Regions from separate parts of the Micromonospora sp. NPDC048842 genome, predicted to be linked through region 2. Evidence: riboswitches for the same ligand, from Rfam matches in the RefSeq annotation. Region 2 holds a riboswitch; each other region holds the start of a gene.

Region 1 (5,658 bases), on a different contig from region 2:
CACCCTTTTCGAGCACTCCGCGTCCGTGAGGTTCGGCTCTTCGACGAAGAAGTGCTCATGGTGGTCCGGCCAACCTGCGACCCAGGCCCGTACTCGTCGCCGTAGAGCACGAATCTCGGCATGGGCAGACGTCACCGGAGCGACAACCAGGATCCCAGTGCTGACCCCTTCGGTGTGAACGAACGGCTCGGCTCAACCAGGGACGTCCACGACGACCTTGCCCTCGGCGGTGCCGTCGGCGACCAGCCGATGGGCGTCCATGACCCTGTCGAGCGTGAACGTGCGCGGATCCAGTCGCGGGCGCAACGCACCAGCGTCGGCCAGCGTCGCGATCTCGCGCAGGATGTCGCCGTGGTGTTCGCGGCCGCGCCCGGTGAGCATCGGCAGCAGGGTGAACACGCCGGAGTAGGTCGCGCCTCGGAACGACAGCGGGGCGAGCGAGTGTGAGCCCCAGCCCAGCGCGCTGACGACGTGCCCGTGGTAGGTGCGTACCGCCGCGAACGACGCGTCGAGCGTCGCGCCGCCGACGTTGTCCATCACGATGTCGAAGCCCTCGCCGCCGGTGTACCTCTCGACGTACTCCTCGACCTTGCTCGCTGTGTAGTCGATCGGCACCGCGCCCAGACTCTCGATCACCCGCAGGCTCGCCGGCCCGCCAGTGGCATACGCCTCGGCGCCTCTCGCCTGGGCAAGCTGCACGCCCACGTGTCCGACACCGCCGGCACCGCCGTGCACCAGGACCTTCTGCCCGGCGCGGACTCCGGCCCGGTCGACCAACCCCTCCCAGGAGGTGACCGCCGCCAGGGGCAACGCGGCGGCCTCCCGCATCGAGAGGCTCCTCGGCTTGTGGGCCAGCAGTCGAGCGTCCACGGCGGCGTACTCGGCCAGCGAGCCCTGGAGGTCGCCGACGCCCCCGCACAGCCCGTACACCTCGTCTCCCGGCTCGAAGCCGGTCACGTCCGCGGCGACCGCCGCGACGACGCCGGCGAGGTCCAGGCCGAGCACCGCAGGCAGCTCGACGCGCGCGTGCGCGGCCTTACCTGCCTGGATCTTCGTGTCGAGCGGGTTGACCCCGCTGGCGATTACCCGCACCAGCACCTGCCCGCGCCCGGGGATGGGTTGATCGATCTCCTCGACCGTCAGCGGAACGTCGAACTCCCGCAGCACCGCAGCGCGCATAACCATCCACACTCTCCGTGATCGAGGCTTCACGTGGACGCTATCCGACCGGATAGGCGGCGGGGCGGGTTCCTCGGACCGCGCCAGCGCCGCAACGGGCGGGCCCGAGCGCGGGTCAGTCGTCTTCGGCGCCGTCGAGCAGCGCGCGTCGCAGCGCCAGTCGGTGCTTCCGACGGATCTCCGCCTCCCGGTACCGTCGCCGGTCTCCGTCGGTCTCCGGTAGCAGCGGTGGCACCGTCCGAGGCTGGCCGTCGTCGTCGATGGCGACCATGACCAGGTGGGCGGTGGCCACGTCGGTGGGCGGCACCGCCCGGTCCCACCGGTCGGCGGTCACCTTGACGGCCACCTCCATCGAGCTGCGGCCGGCCCAGGTGATCCGGGCATCGACGTGCACCACGTCACCGACCCGCACCGCGCGGAGGAACGCCGTCTCGTCGATGGCGGCGGTCACCGCCGGCCCGTCGGAGTGCCGGGCTGCGACCACACCGGCGACGGAGTCGATGAGGTTGAGGATCCGGCCGCCGTGCACCGTACCCATCAGGTTGGTGTGGTGCTGGTCCATGATCTGCGAAAGGGTCAGGTGCGACGCCGACGGCGCGCGGCCGGCGATGGTGGTGGTGTCGTGCACAGCGGTAGTCCGTCCCTCGGGAAACCACACCGCCGGGTCACGGACACGCTGACGAGGACCTGGCCGTGCACCACACGCGCGGCCCGTCACCCGCTCAGCCCACCCGCGAGACCGACGGCAGCGCACACGGTTGTGTACGCGGCGCCGGCAGGTCTTCGGACTCGCGGGCCTGACCGGTCGCGCCGGTCGCCTACTGGCCGTCGCTTCCCAGGCCACTGGCCCAGTGCTGATGACGGCGGTCGTTCCCACTCACCGCTGCGGGGCAGCCCCGGATTTTCACCGGGTTCCCTCTTACGACGCCCCGCCGGTCACGACGGGGCGAACCAGCGCCGTCGGCGAGCATAGCTGGCCAGGGAATGTGTCCACCCGGGGCGTCCTGCCGCGGCGACGGATGACCTGATCGTCAACTTTTGCCATCTGAGGAAGAAGATCGTCAGCTCTTGAAAAAAGTCTCGCGAGGGTGAGGATATCCAGATGCGTCGTCTCCCCCAGACTTGCGGGCGGGTGGTCTCTGGCCTCCTCGCGTTCCTCCTCGCCTCGGCTGTCGCTCTCCTCGCGTCCGCCCAACCCGCCGCAGCGCACGGGACCCTCGCCATGTCCACACCGGCGAGCGGCGCCACAGTGCGCGAGCCGTTGACGGAGGTGCGGCTCTACTTCACCGAGAAGGCCGCCGCCAACGCGTTCTTCACGATCACCGCCCCGGGCGGCGTCCGTGTCGACAACGGCTGGTCGTATGGGGAGCCGAAGCCACTGGACAAGCCGGTACGCGAGTACTTCCTGGTCAATGGGCAGTTCGAGCCACGGGAGTACACGACGGGGTTCCCCGCGGTGGTGTCCGTCGCCCACCTGCCCGCCAAGGGCCAGTACTCGGTGAGCTACCTGTCGGTCGCCTCGGACGGCGACACCGTGCGGGGCACCCTGACCTTCCGCTACGACGGGCGGGTGACGGCAGCGCCGAAGGGGTGGAGCCCGCCGTCGACCCAACCGGACCCGGCTCTGGTGGCCGCCACCGAGCAGCACAACTCGTCCGGGCAGGCCTCGGCGGTGCCGACCACCGCGGACGATCCGTCGACCCCGCCGGCTGCGGCGGCCCCGTCGACCGGGTCGACCGAGGAGAGCGGTCCCGGGGCACTGGTCTGGGCCGGCTGGGCGGCGGCGGTCGCGGCGGTCGGGGCGGTGGCCGGGTTCGTCGTCTGGCGTCGCCGATCCGCCGGCACACCCACCGGCCGGGGCCGTACCTCGGCGGCGACCTCCGGTCGACGCGGCGGTGGCGCCCGTGCCACGAACAGGGCCGGCGCTGGCAGGACCGTCGGCGGCAAAGCTGCCGGGGACAAGACCGTCGGGGGCAGGGCCGGCGCTGGCAAGACCGTCGGGGGCAAGACCGGCGCGGCGACCGGCGTCGTCGCGCGTACCGCGAGCGACAAGCGGCGGCCCGCCACAGTGCCGGCGGCGCGCAAGGGCGACACGGTCGTCACGGCCCGCGCGGGCGTTGCTGTCGATCCGACGCCTACCGATCAGGTGACCGAGGCCCTCGCCAGCACGGACGGCGAGGCGACGGTCGACACCGGATCACGGCCCGACACGGACCTCGCCGCCGCGACGCCTGGGTCCCGGTTGAGCAACACCCACCTGGCGCTGCTCGTCGGCGGGCTGGTGATCGCTCTGCTGGCCGGGTTCGGGTTGGCCCGTATCGGCACCGCCGACGAGAGTCCGGCGACCGGCAATTCACGACCGTCGGCCGGTGGACCGTCCGACTCGGGGCAGGTGGGCTCGGCGACCGACGGGCACCAACACCCGGCCGGTACGGGGCCGCACACGCATCGGGGTGACGACGCGACGGGCGCGACGCTGGCAACCGGCACGACGGTCAGCGCCGGTGGGTACACCCTGCAACCGCTGGAGCGGTCCCAACCCCCCGGTGTACCCGCCGACTACCGGTTCCGCATCGTCGGGACCGACCGGCAGCCGGCAACGACCTTCGCGGTCGTCCACGACAAGCCGCTGCACCTGATCGTGGTCGGCCGTGACCTGTCCGGCTACCAGCACCTGCACCCGACGATGGCACCCGACGGCACCTGGAGCGTCCCCCTGACGCTGGCCCGGCCCGGGGGCTACCGCGTCTTCGCCGACTTCTCCGTCACCGCGACCAACGGCACCCAGATCCCCCTCGTGCTGGGCGTCGACCACACAGTGCCCGGCGCGCACACCCCGGCCGCGCTGCCGCCAGCGGCGGCACAGGCTACGGCTGGTCCGTACGCGGTGTCGATGACCGGCACCCCGACGGTGGGGGTGACGGCGCCGATCCATTTCCAGGTCAGCGCCGACCCGACCGTACCGGCGCAGTTGGAGCGGTACCTGGGCGCGTACGGGCACCTGGTCGTGGTGCGTGAGGGCGACCTCGGCTACGTGCACGTCCACCCCGAGCAGGAGTTGGTCGACGGGACTGTGAAGTTCTGGCTGACCGCGCCGAGTGCAGGCCGGTACCGGGCCTTCTTCGACTTCCAGGTCGCCGGCACTGTGCACACCGGGGAGTTCACGATCAACGTTCCCTGAGTCCGGAACTTTCTCCGAGCTGCGGCCGACCAACCTCCCAGCAGCAACCATCGGAGGAAGATCACATGCGCACCACCAGCCCGAACGCTTCACGCCGCCGCTCGGCCGCCATGCTCGCCGCCGCGATCCTGACGGTGGGCGTCGCCGGCTGCGGCTCGTCCGACTCTCCGTCGACAGCGCAGGCGAGCCCGCCCGCGTCGGCCTCCGCCAACCCGGACGCTGGTGTGCTCGGCATTCGTGACCCGTGGGTGAAGGCGGCCGACAAGGGCATGACTGCGGCCTTCGGGACGCTGGTCAACGACGGCGACACCGATGTCACGGTGACGAGTGCCACGACTTCCCTGTCGCCGATGGAGCTGCACGAGATGGCCATGAAGGACGGCAAGATGGTCATGCGGCAGAAGCAGGGCGGCATCGTGATCAAGGCCAAGAGCACGCACGCCTTGGAGCCCGGGGGCGACCACCTGATGCTGATGAACCTCACCAAGCCCGTTCAGGCCGGCGACGAGTTGACAGTCACCCTGACCTTCGCCGACGGCAAGACCCAGCAGTTCCGCGCCATGGCCAAGCCGTTCACCGGCGCGCAGGAGAGCTACGCCCCCGGGCACGGCGAGCCGATGCCGGGCATGAGCCCCACGCCGGGGACGAGCATGAGCCCGGCATCGTGACGCAGACACCACAGGTCCGGCCGGTGAGCAGGCGTGGCCTGCTCACCGGCGGAGCACTGGCCGCCGGCGGGGCCCTGGCCGGCGGTGCCGCGATCGCCGCCACCCGTGTCGGGAGGACCGGGCCGCCGTCGGCGACCGCCGCCGACACGACGCCCGTGGCTACCGTCGGCAGCCTGGTCGAGCCGTTCCACGGCGCCCGGCAGGCCGGGGTGGCCACCGAACCGCAGGCGCACGCGTCGTTCGTGGCCCTCACTCTGCGGGCCGGCGTCGACCGGGCCGCGCTGGGCCGGATGTTGCGGCTGCTCACCGACGACGCCGCCCGGCTCACCCAGGGCCGACCCGCGCTGGCCGACACCGAGGCCGAACTCGGGCTGCTGCCGGCACGGTTGACAGTGACCTTCGGCTTCGGGCCCGGCCTCTACCGGGCGGCCGGCGTCGACGACCGCCGGCCGGCGTCGGTCACCGACCTGCCGTCGTTCCGCATCGACCGGCTCCAGCCGGCCTGGTCCGGCGGCGACCTGCTGCTCCAGATCTGCGCTGACGACGCGATCTCCGTCGCCCACGCCCAGCGGGTCCTGATCAAGGACAGCCGACCGTTCGCCACTGTGCGGTGGGTCCAGCAGGGCTTCC
Region 2 (5,658 bases):
AGGTTGGTCGACGCGACGAGGTAGGACACCCCCTTGACCAGGTCGGGTCGCGGCCCGGCCGGCGGTGGCGGCGCACCCAGGCTGGCCAGGTTCTTGCCGGCCAGCGCGAGCGCGGCACCGGTCGTGGCGGCCAGGTCGGCGTCCGGGTTGCTCGGGTCGGGGCTGAGCCCACCGCCGGTGGTGATCCGGCCGACCAGCAGGCCGGTGGCGGTAGCGGCCCGGTCGGCGAGGCCCAGCACGGCGAGGGCCTGCGCGGCGTACCCGGTGGAGTAGGTGTCGGTGACCCCCGCGCCGGCGTACGGCTGGTAGCCGCCGTCGGGCTCCTGCGCGCCGGACAGGAACGCCTTTGCCGAATTCAGCGCCGCGTCGTGCCCGCCGAGTGTGTGCAGCGCCAGGACGGCCAGGGCCGTGGCGGCGAGGTCCGGATCACAGGCATCGGTCGGGCTGAGCCATCCGCCGGCGAAGGCGCCGGTCGCACACTGCTGCGCTGTCAGCCGGGAGACGGTCGCGGCGGGCGGGGTGACGCCGGCCCGCTTGAGCGCGAGCAGCGCGCTCGCGTGGCTCATCGGGCCGGCGGATCCGGCGAAGTCACCGGCAGCGGCACAGCCAGCGGCGATGTCGGTCGCGGCGCAGACGTGGTCGGTGAGCGTGGCGATCAGATCCCGGCCGCCGAACGCACGGGGGTCGCCGCCGATGATCGTGGCGAGGAGCGCGAGGTCGGCGACGTTACCGGCGTGCGGCGCGGCGGTGTCACCGTTGGGGAAGATCGCGGCGTCGACGTGCGTCCGGAGGTAGTCGACGACCTTCGTCAGGGTCTGAGCCTGACCGCCGGTCCCGGCCAGCGCTGTGGCGACGGCGATGGTCCGGTGGTAGTCGACACCCCAGTTGTCGACGTGGTCGCCATCGGTCAACTGCCCCACCAGGTAGCTCGCGACGGCCTTGACCTGGGCTTCCGTCGGCCGCGCCGGTTCGGGTGTCCCCGTCGGGGTCGCTGTCGGGGTCGCTGTCGCGCTCGGGGTCGGGCCGCTCGCGCGCACCGACGCGGGGGTGAAGCTCGGCGCCCCGGTGGAGCCGCCGATGTCGGTGCCGCCGAAGACCCACGCCTCGACCTCGCCCGGCCCCGGTCGCTGCGCCATCGCCCCGAGTGGACTGTAGGTCCAGTGGTCCTGCCCGGCCGGGGCGATCCAGTAGGACCAGTAGGCCGTCGCTGGCGGGGTCAACTGGCACGCCTCGTCGGCCGGCGTCGGGCGTTCGGCGCCGGCGTCGAAGGCGGGTGAGCCGATCCGGCAGATGAACCCGGGCCCGTCATGGGCGGTGCCGGTCGTGGTGAAGCCCGCCTCGTGCAGCAGGTCCAGACCGGTGGTCGGGGCGGCGTCGCAGCCCCGCAGCAGCGGCCCACCCCACGCCCCGAAGTCGACCACCACGATCGCGCCCTGGGTGGGGGTGCACGCCTCCAGCGGATCGGCGAGCGCCGCACGGGTCGGCACCACGAGCGCCAACGCGCCGAGCAGCACCGCGGCGACGAGCGCCAACCACGGCGCGGGAGTCCGCGACGTTCGACTGACCAGTGGGGACATGGCGACTCTCTCAGGGGTAGCGGCGCAGGCGCGGACGCGGACCCCGAGGACAAGTCCCGGAAATCTGGCTCCGCGCCGTGTACCTCGACGGCGCTGCGGTGCTCTATCCAGCCAGGTAATCCGACTCGTCCCGATTGGGACCTACGGCTGCGGGCCAGCGCCGGACTTTGACCGGCTTCCCCTGACTGCTGGATCGCGGTCATCGGACCACAGCAGCAACCACCCCGTCAACGCGAGAACGTGTCATGTACCTAACAGCGCGCGGTAGGGACTTCCTCCCATACGGTGACCGCGTCATCGCGTGGGGGAACCCGGTGGAAATCCGGGGCTGACGCGCAACGGTGAGGACGGTTGGCCGTCCCGAGCCCGACTACCCACGTGGTGACGCAGCACCTGCGGTATCCGTCCCACGCGTCCTGCGGCCGGCCCGCCCCGCTCCGCCGGCTCTCCCGTTGGGCCCCGGGTCGAGGCAGTCGTGCCCCGTACCCCCAAGGAGACCCGATGTCCTCGCGCCTTTCCTCCGGCAGTCGCCGGAGACGTCTCGCGACGGTTCCCGCCGCCGCGTTGATCGCCACTGTCGTCGCTGTCGCGACCGGTGCCGCACCGGCCGCCGCGACCTCGACGGCGGCGCAGATCGCCACCGCCAAGACCAACGGCGTCGCCTACCTGCGCACCCTCCAGGCAGCCGACGGCAGCTACGCCAGCGGCGGGCTGTCGAACGAGTGGGTATTCAGCGCGTTCGCCCCCGCCGGTGTCGCGGCGGTGGACGTCTACCCCTCCGGCGACACGACAAAGAACGCCCGCACCGTGTACCGCAACCAACTCTCCGCCGCGTCCTGGCCGAGCACCTCCCCTGTCGTCACCGACTACGAGCGCGGTGTCCTGAACGCCTATGCCGCCGGCATCGACCCCGCTCGCGTCTCCCCCGCCCGCAACCTGATCGCCGACACCATCGCCTACTGGCAGACCGGCTCGGCCGGCTACTACGGCCCGCCGGCCAACGTCAACGGCACCGTATTCGCCACCCTCGCCCTGGCCGGCGCGAAGACCCAGGCCGGTGCCGCCCGCGTACCGCAGGCGCTCCTCAACCTGTCGGTCACCCGGATCCGCAACAACCAGCACAACGACGGCGGCTGGACCTTCACCCAGGCCGAGGGCAACCCCAGCCAACTCGCCGCCGCCAGCGACATCGACATGACCGGCGCCGCGATGGCCGCCCTCTGCGTCGCCGGTGTCCCCAACACCGACACCGACGTCGTGCAGGCGAAGAACTTCCTCAAGGGCAAGCTCGTCAACGCCTCGGGCGCCTTCACCTCGATGTTCGGTGTCAACACCGACTCCAACGCGTGGGCCGTCTCCGGGCTCAACGCCTGCGGCATTCCCAGCCAGGGCTCCGATTTCACCACCACCGCCGGCAAGACCCCTATCGACTTCCTGCGGGCCCAGCAGCTGACCGGCGGCGGTTTCAAGTACCTGACCACAAACACCACGCCGTCGGCGTACGCCTCCATCGACGCGGTGCGGGCCCTGGCCGGCGCGGGCTACACCGCCGCTCCCCCGACCCCGGTCACCGCCGGCGCGCCCACCTGGGTCGCGGCGAGCGGATTCACCGCCGGCACCGCCACCCGGCTCGCCGTGATCATTGACAATGGCAGCGGCAGCATCAAGCCGTGCGCGGTCACGCTGACGCCGACCGCCGCCACCACCACCCTCGGCACCGTGCTGGACGCCGCCATCAGCGCAGCCGCCCCCAGCGGCTGCGTCACCGCCCTCAACCCGACCAGCGGCACCGGCACCATCACCTCGATCAACGGCCTGGCCAACAGCGGCTCCTCCACCTGGAAGGTGTCCAGGGACGGGGGGACCCCGGCCACCGCGACCCGTGGCACGACAGTGACAGTGGGCGACACCATCTACCTGCGCTACGGGGTCTGATTGTCGTCCGGGCGCTGACGTGGCCGGCGGCGGCTCACCCGCCGCCGCTGGCCACCCGCCCGACTGATGGTCGGTTGTTGATCAGCGACATGCTGCATGTCTCTGGTAATTGCCAAAGACTTGCAACTGTGTCACCGTGATGATCAACGGTTGCGGCGCCGCGCCCACCCGACAAACGATCCTCCCCACACCACAGGAGCCCTCTGTGACCCGGATGCGTCCGACCTTCCGACGCCTCGTGGCGTCGACCGCGGCGGCGGGGATGCTCGTCCTCGCCGGGTGCTCGGCCCCTGCCAACCCCGACGGCTCAGCCGGCGGCGCGACGCTTGTCGTCGCCACCTCCGACGAGCCGGACGCGTTGAACCCGGTGCTCAACTACGGCGTCGACGGCGCCTCGCTGATCTTCGACGGCCTCGTCAGCCGGGACGCCGACAACCGCCTCGTCGCCGGTCTGGCCACGGCGTTGCCGGAGCTGTCACCCGACGGCCGCACAGTGACCGCGAAGCTCCGCGACGGCGTGCAGTTCCACGACGGAAGCGCGCTGACCGCCCAGGACGTCGTCTTCACGTACCAGGCCGTGCTGGATCCGACCGTCGACTCGACGCTCCGCTCCGACCTGGACATGGTCGAGTCGGTGACCGCGCCCGACGCGGCAACTGTGGTGTTCCGGCTGCGCTACCCGTACGCGCCGTTCCTACAGCGGCTCACCCTCGGCATCGTGCCGGCGAAGCTGCTCAGCGGGCAGGACATCAACACCGCCGGGTTCAACCGCAAGCCGATCGGGACCGGGCCGTACCGGGTCGACTCCTGGACGCCGGGTGACCGCCTGGTGCTCACCGCCAACGAGCGCTACTTCGGTGGCCGGCCGAAGAACAACCGGGTGGTGGTCGCGTTCGTCGCCGACGACAACGTCCGCGCCCAGCGGATGCGCGCCGGCGAGTTCGACGCCGCCGAGTTGCCGCCGAAGCTGGCCTCCGGTTTCGACGCCGACGCCACGTACAGCGTGCAGCGGGTGCCGACCGCCGACTACCGCGGCGTGATGCTGCCGACGGGCAACGCGGTCCTCGCCGACCCGGCGATCCGCCGGGCGCTCAACCTGGCCGTCGACCGGGCCGCGATGGTGACCGGGCTCCTCGGCGGCGCCGGCGAACCGGCGTTCGGGCCGATCCCGCCGACCTCCGAGTTCGCCGACCCGTCGATCATCGGCAAGCCCACCGCCGACCCGACGGCGGCGGGAGCGCTGCTCGATGCGGCCGGCTGGACTCCCGGCCCCGGCGGGGTACGCGTCAAGGACGGCCGACCGGCCCGGTTCACGCTGATGTACCCGGCGAGCGACACGCTGCGCAAGGACCTGGCCCTCGCCGTCACCGCCGACGCGAAGAAGGTCGGCATCGCTGTCACCCCGGCGGGGCTGACCTGGGACGCCATCGACCCCCGGATGAAGTCCGACGCCCTGCTGATGGGCTACGGCACCCCGTACGACCCGGACTTCGTCTCGTACAAGTTGTTCGGCTCGACGTTCGCGGGGCAGGGCTACTTCAACCCCGGCTCGTACCGCTCCGAGGTGACCGACCGGGCCCTGCAGGAGGGCCGCGACCAGATCGACCCCGCCCTCCGCACTGCCGCGTACGCGCAGTTCCAGAAGCAGCTGGCCGCCGACGTGCCGTGGCTGTTCCTCACCTACCTGCGGCACACCTACGTGCTGAAGTCCTCGGTTCGGGGCGTGGCGCCGCGGGTCGAGGCGCACGAGCACGGGGTGGCGAACAGCCTCTGGTGGAACATCGAGACCTGGACGCGGTCGTGACCCGTTCCGGTCGACTGGCCGGGGCCGGTGCGGTGGTCCGGCGTCGGCTCCTCGTCGCCGTGCCGGTGCTCGCCGCGACCAGCGTCGGGATGTTCGCCCTCGGTGCCGCCTCGCCTGTCGACCCCGCGAAGCAGTACGCGGGCGCGGCGGCCTTCACCGCCAGTGAGGAGAACCTGGCCCAGCTGCGCGCGAACTGGGGCGTCGACGACCCCCTGCCGGTGCAGTACCTGCGGTGGATCAGCAACCTGGTCCAGGGCGACCTGGGGTGGTCGACCAGCCGCCACGAGCCGGTCGCCTCGGTGCTCGCCGCCCGGGCCGGCTGGACGCTGCTCCTGATCGGTG
Region 3 (5,658 bases), on a different contig from region 2:
GGGGTTCTCCAGCGAGCAGGCCAGCGCCTCCGCGTCGACGACGACGGGTGCGATGGCGCTGACGGTGGCCTGCTGGATCCGCGTCGCGGGGCGCGAGCGCAGGTAGTAGGTGGTCTTCAGCCCTGCCTTCCAGGCGTACAGGTACATCGAGGAGAGCTTGCCGATGGTCGGCGCGGCCAGGAACAGGTTCAGCGACTGGGACTGGTCGATGAACGGGGCGCGGGCGGCGGCCAGGTCGATCAGCGCCCGCTGCGGCAGCTCCCACGCGGTGCGGAACAGCTCCCGTACGCCGACCGGAAGCTCGGCGATGTCCTGCACCGACCCCTCCGCCCGCTTGATCGCCGAACGGACCCGCTCGGTCCACAGACCGCGGGCCTTCAGCTCGCGTACCAGAGCGGTGTTGACCTGGAGGAACTCCCCGGACAGGGTCTCTCGCTTGAACAGGTTGGACACCTGCGGCTCGATGCACTCGTAGCACCCGGCGATCGAGGCGATGGTGGCGGTCGGCGCGACCGCCACGAGCAGCGAGTTGCGCAGCCCGTACGCCTCGACCCGCTCACGCAGCGCGTCCCACCGCGCGGTCTGCGTGCCCTCGACACCCCACAGGTCGGGCTGGAGCTGGCCCCGCGCGGCCCGGGTCTGCGGGTACGCCGGGTGCGCGCCGAAGTCGCGCGCCAGGTCGGCGGAGGTCTCCAGCGCCGTCAGGTACAGCTCCTCGCTGATCCGGGTGGACAGCTCCCGGGCGGCCGGCGAGTCGAACGGCAGCCGCAGCGCGAAGAAGGCGTCCTGTAGGCCCATCAGTCCGAGTCCGACCGGCCGCCAGCGGGGGTTGCTCGCCGCCGCCTGCGCGGTCGGGTAGTAGTTGATGTCGATGACGCGGTCGAGGAAGGTCACAGCGGTCCGCACCGTGGCACGCAGCCGATCCCAGTCGATGCCGTCGGCGGTGAGATGGGCGGCGAGGTTCACCGAGCCGAGGTTGCACACGGCGGTCTCGGTGTCACTGGACACCTCGATGATCTCGGTGCAGAGGTTCGACAGGTGCACCACGTTGCCCGGCTCGGCGGTCTGGTTGCAGAGCCGGTTGGCGGCGTCCTTGAAGGTCATCCAGCCGTTGCCGGTCTGGGCGAGGGTCCGCATCATCTTCCCGTACAGCTCCCGTGCCGGGATCTGCCGCACGTAGCGGCCCTGCGCCTCGGCCTCCCGGTACGCGGCGTCGAACCGCTCCCCCCACAGGTCGGGCAACTCGGGCACCTCGTGCGGGTCGAACAGCGACCACAGCTCGTCGGCCTCGACCCGGCGCATGAACTCGTCCGGGATCCAGTTGGCCAGGTTGAGGTTGTGGGCGCGTCGGGCGTCCTCGCCGGTGTTGTCCCGCAGTTGCAGGAACTCCTCGATGTCCGGGTGCCACGGCTCCAGGTAGACGCAGGCCGCGCCCTTGCGGCGGCCACCCTGGTTCACCGCGGCGACGCTCGCGTCCAACGTGCGCAGCCACGGCACGATCCCGTTGGACTGCCCGTTCGTGCCCCGGATCAGCGCTCCCCGGGAGCGGACCCGGGAGTACGCGATGCCGATGCCACCGGCGAACTTGGACAGGTTGGCGACCTGGGCGTACCGCTGGTAGATGGAGTCCAGCTCGTCGAGCGGGGAGTCGACCAGGTAGCAGGAGGACATCTGGGTGTGCCGCGTCCCGGAGTTGAACAAGGTCGGTGAGCTGGGCAGGTAGGCCAGGCTGGACATCAGCCGGTAGAAGCCGACCGCCTCGTCCGCCGTCCGGGCCAGGCCGCAGGCCACCCGCAGCAGCCAGTACTGCGGGGTCTCCAGCACCAGTCGGCTGGTGGGGTGGCGCAGCAGGTAGCGGTCGTACACGGTGCGCAGGCCGAAGTACTCGAACCGGCGGTCGCCGTCGGGGTCGATGGCGTGGTCGAGCGTCGCGGCGTGTGCGGCGACGAACGCGGCGGTGTCGTCACCGATCAGGCCCTCGGCGTGGCCGACCCGGATCGCCGCGCTGAACGAGGTGATGCCCTGTCGACGCACCTCCTTGTCGACGTAGCCGGCCAGCAGCCGCGCGGCGAGGCGTGAGTACTGCGGCTCCTCACCGATCATCTCGGCGGCGGTCTGGATGGACAGCCGGTCCAGTTCGGCAGTGGTCGCGCCGTCGTAGAGGCCGCTGATGGTGCGGGTGGCCACCCGCATCGGATCGACGTCGGCCAGGTCGTCGGCCCACCGCTCGACCGCCCGGACGATCTTGTTCACGTCCACTGGTTCGGTGCCGCCGTCGCGCTTGCGGACCCGCATCGGCGTCCGCCGCAGGATCGCGTCGCCGCTGGCCGGGACTACCTCGGTGACTGTCACCACTCGCTCCTCGGAGTTCGAGACCTGGTGGCCCGGACGCGAGGAGACAGACACCGACGGACGCCACGCCAGCCCGGCGTGGGTCAGGTGGCGTCAGCCGTCCCACGCGGCCTCGGACCGCCGCCCACCCGGATGCGGGTACGCGGCGCGCTGGCAGGTCTTCGGACTCGCGGGCACGACCGGGCTCGCCGGTCTCCTACTGGCCGTCGCTTCCCAGGCCGATTGGTGGCCCAGTGCTGATGACGGCGGTCGTTCCCACTCACCGCTGCGGGACAGTCCCGGATTTCCACCGGGTTCCCTGTTGCCTCGACCGCACTGGATGAGCGGCCGAACCAGCTGCGCTCGACACCATATATAGGGACGCAGTCGTTGTCACACCCCACATGTCGGTCTCGGGCGTGTCGGCGGCTCACTCGGTGACCACCGTCACCACCGCGGCCAACCACCCCACGCCGACCGAAGCCGGGCACCAGAGACCGGACTCTCCGCGCGAGTGTCGACAGTCGACAAAGATTTGATGTATCGGAGCCACGGCACCGCAAAGTGCTCCCATACGTCGACGTCAATGCCTCGGCGCGAGGTGGAACATCCGATCTCCACGCCCCGCCACCCCCGCCACCATCCCCCGTCTACCGGCACGATGGGCGATAAGGCGGAGCGGCTCGGCGACGTAAACATCATACGTCTGCGGGTCAGTGGTGATCGACATCGTTGACGTGCTGGAGCAGCCCTCCGTATACTCCCAGTGATCATCTGATCTTTAGCCTAGCCGGGCGAGGAGCGCATGCCGCAGATCACTGCCGTCACCGTCGAAGACGTCCGCTTCCCCACCTCCCTGACCGCTGACGGGTCAGACGCCATGAACAAGGACGGCGACTACTCGGCGGCTTACGTCGTCCTGCACACCGACGGCGTCGACGGCGCGGGGGCGCCACTCGCGGGGCACGGCCTGACCTTCACCATCGGTCGAGGCAACGACATCGTCGCGGCGGCCGCAGTCCACCAGGCACAGCTTCTGGTGGGCCTGGACGTGGCGACCATGGCAGCGGACATGGGCGCGGTCTACCGCCTCCTCACCTCCGACTCGCAACTGCGCTGGCTCGGCCCGGAAAAGGGCGTCGTCCACCTGTCCCTGGCGGCCGTGTTGAACGCGTCATGGGACCTGGTCGCCCGGGTCGCCGACAAGCCGCTGTGGCGGCTGCTCGTCGACATGTCCCCCGAGCAACTCGTCGACATCGCGGACCTGCGCTACCTGTCCGACGCGCTGACCCGCGACGAGGCACTGGCCATCCTGCGGGCCAAGGAGGGCACGAAGGCCGCCCGCCTCGCCGAGCTCGACCGCACCGGCTACCCCGCCTACACCACCTCCGCGGGTTGGCTCGGCTACGGCGACGACAAGCTGCGCCGACTGTGCCAGGAGGCGGTGGACACCGGCTACGGCTACGTCAAGCTCAAGGTGGGCGCAAACCTCGACGACGACATCCGCCGATGCGCTATCGCGCGCGAGATCCTCGGGCCGGATCGCAACCTGATGATCGACGCCAACCAGGTGTGGGACGTCGGTCAGGCCATCGACTGGGTCACCGCCCTCGCCCAGTTCACGCCACTGTGGATCGAGGAGCCGACCAGCCCCGACGACATCCTGGGCCACGCAGCCGTCCGCCGCGCCGTCGCTCCGATCGGCGTCGCCACCGGCGAACACTGCCACAACCGGGTGATGTTCAAGCAGCTGTTCCAGGCCGAGGCCATCGACTTCTGCCAGCTCGACACCGGCCGGTTGGCCAGCATCAACGAGATCGTCGCCGTGCTGCTGCTCGCCGCGAAGTTCGACGTCCCGGTGTGCCCACACGCCGGCGGTGTCGGCCTGTGCGAGATGGTCCAACACGTGTCGGTGCTCGACTACGTCGCGATCTCGGGAGACCTCACCAACCGGGTCACCGAGTTCGTCGACCATCTGCACGAGCACTTCACCGACCCGTGCATCATCCGGGACACCGGTTCCGGCAGCGGATACGTCCTGCCCAGCCAGCCCGGCTACTCCACTCGGATGCGTCAGGAGTCGGTGGCGCTCTACCGGTTTCCCGACGGCCACTACTGGGGCGCGACAGACCCGACTACCGTGTCATCTCCGGAGGCGGCGTACGTGACTGCGGGTGGGAAGGCCACCCCCGCCGGCCGCTAGGGGAAATATGTCTCGCACTGACGAAGTGGTCAACGGCATCAAGCGGATGATCCTCGAAGGGCAGTTCCGGCCCGGGGACCGGTTGCCCATCGAGAAGGACCTCGCCGAGCAGCTCGGTGTCTCGCGGGGGTCGCTGCGCGAGGGGATGTCGGCCCTGTCGATCCTGGGCATCGTCAACATCCGCCAGGGTGACGGCACCTACGTCACCAACCTCGACGCGCCACAACTGCTGGCCCCGATGGGTTTCGTGGTGGACTTCCAGGGCCAGGGCGACCCCCGGCACATCCACACCGTTCGCCGGCTGCTGGAGTGCGAGGCCGCCTGTCTGGCGGCGACCAGGATCACCGACGAGGCCCTGGCCCAGGCGGGTGACCTGCTCGACGAGGCGGCCCGGTTGATCGGCCAGTCACCGCCGGACCACGAGCGGATCATGGAGATCGACATCGCCTTCCACCGGATCATCGCGGTGCACGCCGAGAATCCGGTGCTCGTCGGCCTGATCGAGGCGTTCGCCGGGCGCACCATCCGCGGCCGGCTCTGGCGGAGTCTGCATGAGGAGGGCGCGGACCTGCGCACTCATCACGAACACGTGGCGATCCTGAAGGCCCTCGTGGCGCGCGACCCGGAGCGGGCGCGCACCCGGATGGCCAACCACCTGATCGGCGTGGAGGAGTCGTTGCAGGGGTTACCCGACGACGCTGACGCCAGCATCGTGACGGCGCGGTCGTGACGGCCGACCCTCACGGCTGCACGTCGAGCAGTCCCTCGTCGTACAACGCCGTCCAGAGCTGATCCGGGACGTCGCCACCAGACCGGCGCAGGGTTTCGGCCACCTGGGCCTCGTCCCGCATGCCGACCACTGTCGAGACCACGGCCGGGTGACGACGGACGAACGCCAACGCCGCCTGGGGCAGCGTGACGCCGTACATCTGACAGACCCGCGCTATCCGGCGGGCCTGGTCGATCACCTCTGCCGGCGCCTGCTGGTAGTCGTAGACGGCGTCGGGCGGCGGCATGTCCCGGGCCAGCAGCCCGGAGTTGTAGACACCGGCGACCACCACACCGACGTGGCGGGCCTGCGCGACGGGCAGCAGGTCGGTCAGCGCGCCCTGCTCCAACAGGGT

What was found. Region 2 has a riboswitch for cobalamin ahead of AB0C19_RS26175 (prenyltransferase/squalene oxidase repeat-containing protein). Riboswitches for the same ligand answer to the same signal wherever they lie in the genome.
Region 1: it holds a riboswitch for cobalamin, as region 2 does, so the genes downstream of both, AB0C19_RS00040 (acyl-CoA thioesterase) here and AB0C19_RS26175 (prenyltransferase/squalene oxidase repeat-containing protein) in region 2, are expected to answer to the same signal.
Region 3: it holds a riboswitch for cobalamin, as region 2 does, so the genes downstream of both, AB0C19_RS16995 (ribonucleoside-diphosphate reductase subunit alpha) here and AB0C19_RS26175 (prenyltransferase/squalene oxidase repeat-containing protein) in region 2, are expected to answer to the same signal.

What each region holds. Positions count from the first base shown of each region.
Region 1 covers NZ_JBEZGK010000001.1:5,866-11,523, forward strand. The annotation lists gene AB0C19_RS00035 (zinc-dependent alcohol dehydrogenase family protein) at 193-1,185, opposite strand; gene AB0C19_RS00040 (acyl-CoA thioesterase) at 1,295-1,807, opposite strand; cobalamin riboswitch at 1,936-2,150, opposite strand; gene AB0C19_RS00045 (copper resistance protein CopC) at 2,312-4,360, shown strand; gene AB0C19_RS00050 (copper chaperone PCu(A)C) at 4,426-5,028, shown strand; gene AB0C19_RS00055 (Dyp-type peroxidase) at 5,052-5,658, shown strand, end outside.
Region 2 covers NZ_JBEZGK010000023.1:10,948-16,605, reverse strand. The annotation lists gene AB0C19_RS26180 (prenyltransferase/squalene oxidase repeat-containing protein) at 1-1,577, opposite strand, end outside; cobalamin riboswitch at 1,670-1,799, opposite strand; cobalamin riboswitch at 1,852-1,974, shown strand; gene AB0C19_RS26175 (prenyltransferase/squalene oxidase repeat-containing protein) at 2,079-3,512, shown strand; gene AB0C19_RS26170 (ABC transporter substrate-binding protein) at 3,727-5,316, shown strand; gene AB0C19_RS26165 (ABC transporter permease) at 5,286-5,658, shown strand, end outside.
Region 3 covers NZ_JBEZGK010000010.1:198,980-204,637, reverse strand. The annotation lists gene AB0C19_RS16995 (ribonucleoside-diphosphate reductase subunit alpha) at 1-2,295, opposite strand, end outside; cobalamin riboswitch at 2,487-2,704, opposite strand; gene AB0C19_RS16990 (enolase C-terminal domain-like protein) at 3,137-4,534, shown strand; gene AB0C19_RS16985 (FadR/GntR family transcriptional regulator) at 4,542-5,264, shown strand; gene AB0C19_RS16980 (aldo/keto reductase) at 5,275-5,658, opposite strand, start outside.